2 regions of the Vibrio syngnathi genome follow, and region 2 is predicted to be linked to the other one. Evidence: riboswitches for the same ligand, from Rfam matches in the RefSeq annotation. Region 2 holds a riboswitch; the other holds the start of a gene.

Region 1 (3,418 bases), 320 kb from region 2:
CCCGAAGGCGGTTTAGTTGTTAATTAGAACTGGTAGTCAGCGTTTATAAAGAAACTTCTTTCTTGTGTTTCATACCCTTTAGCTAACGTGTAATCTTTATCAAAAAGGTTGGCAATACGCCCTCTCATTGTGAAATGATCCGTCACAAAGTAGCTCGCAGCTATATCTACTAGCGAGTACTCATCTAACTCAACATTGCCGCTATCCATACGTTTACCTTGATATAAATAACTCAAGTCCGCCTGCCAGTTGTCCGCAAAATACGTCACGTTCCACTTAGCATTTTGTTTCGCTCTACGTAAAAGTTGAGACCCATCGCTTTTATCTGTCGGGTCCATAAAGTCAAGGCTAACTTGGTGAGAGAAACTTCCTGTATCGAATTCTCCCGATAGCTCTAAGCCTTTAATTTCAGCGACACCAATGTTTTTTGATGGCCATCCAACTATCATGTTTTTAATATCATTTTTGTAAGCCGACACTCTCCAATCAACTAATGATTGATGGGCTTCGAATGCGACTTCATAGTTTTTTGACTCTTCAGGCTTCAGTGTTGGTACACCTGAGCCCGGCCAATATAGTTGATTAAATGTCGGTGCTTTAAATGCCGTACCAGCATTAGCCGTCACGCGATAATTAGCTGCTAGCCAATATCCTAAACCCGCTTGCCATGTAGTATTCTTGCCATAGCGTTGGTTATCGTCACCGCGTAAAGCTAATTCAGCTTGTACGGTTTGGTTGTCATAAAAGCCACTAACATATAGCGAGTTATTCGTACGAGATTTCTCGGCATAGTCTTTTGAGGACTCTGATACGTCATCTTTAGACCAATCAAGGCCCGCACCAATAGAAACTTCATTGTTCACAGCGAATAAATTTGTGAAAGCAACGGCCTGGTGATCCGTTTGATAAGTACTTTTGTAGTAATAATCTTTACTAGAATCTTGAGCTTTACTTAAAGAAAAGTTGCTCGACAACGTTTCTCCAGTATAACTAAGACGGCCTATTGCACTGTAAAGTGTCTGATCTTTTTTAGCATTTTTCGGATCGTACTCTGTTTCACCATCCGAGTAAGTAGAATTAAACTTAAGCTTAAACTCGTCATTCAGTTTATGAGTTATCGCAAGCGCTAGCTCAGTCACTTCATGTCCATCTGCGTCTTGATCACCTGCTGAGTTTTGAACAGAAAACCCATCAGTCTCTGCTCGCTTTACAGCTACAGAACCACTTGTAGAGTCTGTAATATTACCAGACACTGCCACACTGCCTTTTTTGTATGAATCAGATCCAAACCCTACGCTAACTTTTGCTTCTGAACTTGATGTGTCTGTAATAATATTAATTACACCACCAATCGCATCGGCTCCATAAATTGCAGCTCGAGGACCACGCACAAACTCAATGCGCTGAACACCAACTAGTGGAATAGCAGCAAAATTTGCTCCTCCTGATGTTGCACTTGCTGTTTTCACGCCATCAATCAGTACTAAGATGTGGTCAGAGTTAGTACCTCTAACAAAAACACTCTGCTTTTGTCCGTAACCACCGTTGCTCGCTACCTGAATACCAGGTAAACGACGTAGTACTTCGTAAATATCATTAGCTTGAATCGCTTCAATCTCTGATCGAGTAACAACTACAACAGGTAGCGTGGTACTTTGAGTGCTTTGCTCAAAACGGTTAGCCGTAACGACCATGGTTTCGTCAGTAGATGCTTCTTGTGCTTGTAAATTGGAGATAGGTGAAAGCAGCGATGCTACAGTAACCGCTAAAAGGGATTTGTTCATGTTGTGATCCTAAATCGCGTAAAGTCCTACCAAACCACATTATGTGGCTTGGCCGCTGGCAGGTATTCGGACTCAAGAGCACAACCTTTCGGTTACCTAATATTCGACTTCCCACAAAATGCTATTTGCAGTGTCTATGAATACTCGTTCTCTTTTACCGCTGCGCGTCAGTTCTGGATTCCCACCAGATTCCCTTTCAGCCATCTATACATCTAGATAGCACCAGCTTGCAAAGATGTTATTAAGCTATCTTTCTTTTGTCCAGTCAATATTCAAATTTTCCGTGCTACAAAACTTTAGTGATATTACATTGCTATTATTTACGAACGATCTTTTACTCATTGTTAGGACAACACTGGACATAGTGCTGAGATTGAATAAAATCTGCGCTCTTGATTTAAAAGCACGACAGCAAAAGGCATAACAATGGCGAATTTAGAAGTAAACCCGCAACGCTACCAAGAGCAACTCGTAGAAAAGACTGAACGTCTTACTGAAATGTTCTCAGAATATAATGTGCCTGAGCTGGAAGTGTATGAATCTCCAGAGCAACACTACCGCATGCGTGCTGAATTCCGTGTGTGGCATGAAGGTGACGATATGTATTACGTCATGTTCAATCAAGAAACTAAAGAAAAATACCGCGTAGACCAGTTCCCAGCGGCTAGCCGCCTGATCAACGATCTAATGCCTCTCTTAACGGATGCAATGAAAGACAACCATTCTCTGCGCCATAAGCTCTTCCAAGTCGATTTCCTTTCGACTTTAAGTGGTGAAATTTTGGTATCACTGCTTTACCACCGTCAATTGGATGAACAGTGGATTCAAGATGCTAAAGCACTTAAGCAGCAATTAAACGATGAAGGTTTTAATCTAAACCTGATTGGCCGTGCTCGTAAGATGAAAATCGTACTGGATCGCGACTACGTCATTGAAAAACTAGATGTGAATGGTGATAGCTACATCTACCAGCAAGTAGAAAACAGCTTTACTCAACCAAACGGCAAAGTAGCAGAGAAAATGTTGGAATGGGCTGTCGACTGCACTCAAGACAGCAAAGGCGACTTGCTTGAGCTTTACTGTGGTAACGGTAACTTCTCACTAGCACTGGCACAGAACTTCGAACGTGTACTGGCAACAGAACTAGCGAAGCCGTCAGTAGAGTCCGCGCAATACAACATCGCGGCGAACAAGATTGAAAATGTTCAGATCATCCGCATGTCTGCAGAAGACTTTACCGTAGCAATGGAAGGCAAGCGTGAATTCCGTCGCCTACAACAAGCAAACATCGATCTGAAGAGCTACAACTGCAACACTATTTTTGTTGATCCACCACGTTCAGGTATGGATGTGGATACTTGTAAGATGGTTCAAGGTTACGAGCGCATCATGTACATCTCTTGTAACCCTGAGACATTGAAAGAGAACCTAGATATTCTAAGCGAAACGCACGATATCACTCGTTTTGCTCTATTTGACCAGTTCCCTTACACGCACCACATGGAGGCTGGTGTATTCCTAGAGCGTAAAGCGTAAGCCTCGATCTCTAGGTCAACGTTGAAGCTAAACAGCAGATACAAAAAAACGAGCCAATTGGCTCGTTTTTTTATTTATACGTTGGTTTAAGCGGTTTT
Region 2 (3,418 bases):
TTAAAGTCTTTTTGTATGATTCAGGGGAAGATAAACCATTCACTGCCGGGAAATACGCGACAGTGAGCGCCATGATAAAAGCGGCAGGTGGCGACAATGTAATGAAAGATCTGGATATCAGCTGGGGAACCACATCATGGGAGTCAGTTGCGATGCATAACCCTGATGTCATTATTCTTCTCGATTATCAAAATGGGACAGGCGCTAAAGGCATGCAAGCCTTTTTGGAACAACACCCAGCGATGAAACTGACCACAGCGGTAAAGACGACCCAATACCTTCCTCTACGTTATGAGGAAATTACTCCTGGGCCAGCAAACATAGCTGCAATTGAAAAACTGGCACAGCGCATCCAAGAAATCCATGACAAGTCTTAGTACTAACCTAAACCGAACCGTACTGAACACCTGCGTATTCAGTTCTGTTTTTGCCCTCTTAGCGATGCTTTCTCTGAGTTTAGGCAGCGTTAATCTATCTTTTACACAAGTCGCTACGATTTTTTCAGCTGCGATGAGTCAACAGATCGACTCTCCGATAGATCAAGTGGTACTGCATTTACGCTTGCCAAGAACAATCATCGCGATTATTTGCGGTGCTGGATTGGGTATTGTGGGGGCGTTATTACAAACCGTCACAAAAAACGACCTTGCCGACCCCTTCATTTTTGGATTGTCATCTGGTGCAGCGACTGGAGCTGTGTTTGTGATTACAGTCATCGGCAGCGCTATCGGTATTTGGACACTTCCACTCGCCGCTTTCATCGGCGGAATAATCTCGGCTTCGGCTGTGCTATTTCTAGTCAGAAAAGTAAATGGGCAAGCGTCTTCTCAAATTGTTTTAGCTGGGCTGGCTATCTCATTCTTATTTACAGCCTTAACCAATTTCTTGGTCTTCCACGGTGACCAACGTGCTGCCCATTCGATTCTATTTTGGTCGTTAGGAGGCCTAGGGAATGCGCGCTGGGACAATGTGTTAATTGTGCTTGCTGGACTTCTCGCCTTGATAGCCCTCAGTATCTTAAAACATCGTCAATTAGATTGTTTACTTGCGGGAGACGACGTAGCACAAACGATGGGAGTCGATACAAAACGCTTGCAAACTGGTGTCTTTATTGTCTGCGCTTTTGCGACTGCATGTTTTGTTTCTATCATCGGTGTCGTCGGATTTATTGGCTTGATGGTTCCTCATATCGCGAAAAAAATCATCGGCCCACTACACAAAAAGTTACTCATCACTTCAGGGCTGATTGGGGCTTTGCTTATGCTATTAAGTGATATTTTGGCAAGAACTTTGGTTGCACCTCAAGAACTGCCTCTTGGTGTTGTCACCACCGCGTTTGGAGCACTATTCATTGTTTCCATTTTGATGGAGAAAAGTAATGAAAGCTGAACGCTTCACCATCATTGCGATTCGTCATGGCGAAACCGAATGGAACCGAATTGGCAAAATGCAGAATCAATTGGATAGCCCTCTGACAATGGAAGGCAAACGACAGATGCATAACGTCGGTCGTTATCTCGCGACTCAAAAGTCATTGACCCTCAATGCTATTTACACCAGTCAATTAGGCCGTGCTATTTCGAGCGCGAAAACGATCGCACGCTACCTGAAAGTGCCCGTCATTTCTCAAATGGAGCTCAGTGAGTTCGATTCAGAACAGCAACGAAGAACAATGGCTATTCAGTGGATCCAACGAATTTCTCGTCACCACAACAATGAGAACCCTATTTTGCTGCTCGGACATGGCGACTGGATAAAAACATTAGCCAGTTTAGGGACACCAAAGCAAATCATAGAAACACCTAATAACGGAGAAATCCTCAGAATAGATATCGAAATATAACGTCAACATCAGGGAATCAGGTGTAACTCCTGGACTGTACCCGCAGCTGTAAGCGATGAGCCCTTTACAAACCACTGAGTCACACGACTTGGGAAGGAGTAAAGCGCAATGAGAACCTCAACATCGTAAGTCAGAATACCTGGGCATACATGAATATCGAGCGGGAAAACTCAACACCTATCCATACCTTGTCTAACAAGGGAACGCTCTGTATTCGTCAATACCTCAAACGTAGATGAAGAATACTGTGGTCACAAAAGTTAAACGATCCAAAAATAAGTCCGATCTCCGCAGTGGGTTTACCACAGGTGCGTGCGCAGCTGCAGCAAGCAGAGCGGCAGTTCAAACACTGTTAACCGGACAGCAGCCTGACTATATCTCCATCACTTTACCGAATGGTGAGCCCGCTACGTTTAAGGTCGCGTTTATCCAAACATCCAACGATGCGGTGACCGCCAGCATTGTTAAAGATGCAGGAGACGATCCCGACTGCACCCACGAAGCCCATATTCAGAGTATTGCCCGCTGGCATTCAGACCCCGGTTTTCACATCGATGGGGGGGTTGGCGTAGCGCGTGTGACGCTACCCGGATTAGAGCTTCCTGTTGGTCAAGCGGCGATTAATCCCGTTCCACATAAAAACATTCTCGACATGATCACCTTAGAGTGGAATCAATCAACCGATGGTCAGAGGAAATCAGCCGGTATCTCAGTGGAAATTTGTGTCCCTGACGGTGAAGAACGCGCCAAAGAAACCATAGGCCCACGCTTAGGCTTAATCGGTGGCATTTCAATTTTAGGGACGCGCGGGACCGTAAAGCCCTACTCCACTTCTGCATTTTCAGCATCAGTCCGCCAATCGGTACAAATCGCGAAACAAAATGGCCAAGACCACTTAGTTCTCACGACAGGCTCTCGAACCGAAAAGTCAGCGATGGCCATGCTACCCACTTATGACTCGATGTGCTTTATCCAAGCTGGAGATTTTGTTGGGGTCGGACTTCGCGCTGCGAAACGCTACCAAGTGAGCAAAGTTACCGTGGTCGCCATGATAGGCAAACTCGGAAAAATGGTCGCAGGACACATGATGACTCACGTATCCGGTAAATCGATCGACTTTTCATTGCTTGCCGATCTCGCCACTCAATCGGGCGCGTCAAGTGAATTTTCCGAAGCGGTTAGCCAAGCCAATACAGGCCGCCACGTACTCGATACATGGAAAGAAGCCCAATCGGGCCAAGAGACACCTAATTACGACTTTCTTACCTTGCTCTGCAAACAAGCTGCAGAGCACGCTGCTGTGTATGTCAAACATCACGTCAGCATTGAATTCAAATTGATCGACTTTAATGGCGATCTGTTAGCAGAACATCTCTGCTCAAAAGGAAGTGATGTGGGTATTCAAACCACAGACTTTGATGACGAAGCATGAACAAGGAAAACACTATGACTAATGATATGCGTCAAATGACCAAACAAGGCCGTCAAATTGAAAGTGATTCTTTCTCTATCATTGATGACGAAATCGAAACGATTCATGGTGGTCACAACTTCAATCAAGGCGAATGGAATGTG

Evidence for each region. A riboswitch is a leader RNA that binds a small molecule or an ion and turns the genes downstream of it on or off. The one in region 2 is predicted to bind cobalamin.
Region 1: linked by a shared signal. The riboswitch ahead of K08M4_RS00655 (TonB-dependent receptor domain-containing protein) and the one ahead of K08M4_RS02260 (cobalt-precorrin-5B (C(1))-methyltransferase) in region 2 are both predicted to bind cobalamin.

The regions. Positions count from the first base shown of each region.
Region 1 is NZ_CP017916.1:131,638-135,055, reverse strand. It holds gene K08M4_RS00655 (TonB-dependent receptor domain-containing protein) at 24-1,784, opposite strand; cobalamin riboswitch at 1,825-2,026, opposite strand; gene trmA (tRNA (uridine(54)-C5)-methyltransferase TrmA) at 2,211-3,320, shown strand; gene K08M4_RS00640 (YijD family membrane protein) at 3,407-3,418, opposite strand, start outside.
Region 2 is NZ_CP017916.1:449,585-453,002, reverse strand. It holds gene K08M4_RS02275 (ABC transporter substrate-binding protein) at 1-377, shown strand, start outside; gene K08M4_RS02270 (FecCD family ABC transporter permease) at 364-1,389, shown strand; gene K08M4_RS21920 (phosphoglycerate mutase family protein) at 1,379-1,843, shown strand; cobalamin riboswitch at 1,854-1,984, shown strand; gene K08M4_RS02260 (cobalt-precorrin-5B (C(1))-methyltransferase) at 2,091-3,275, shown strand; gene K08M4_RS02255 (precorrin-8X methylmutase) at 3,290-3,418, shown strand, end outside.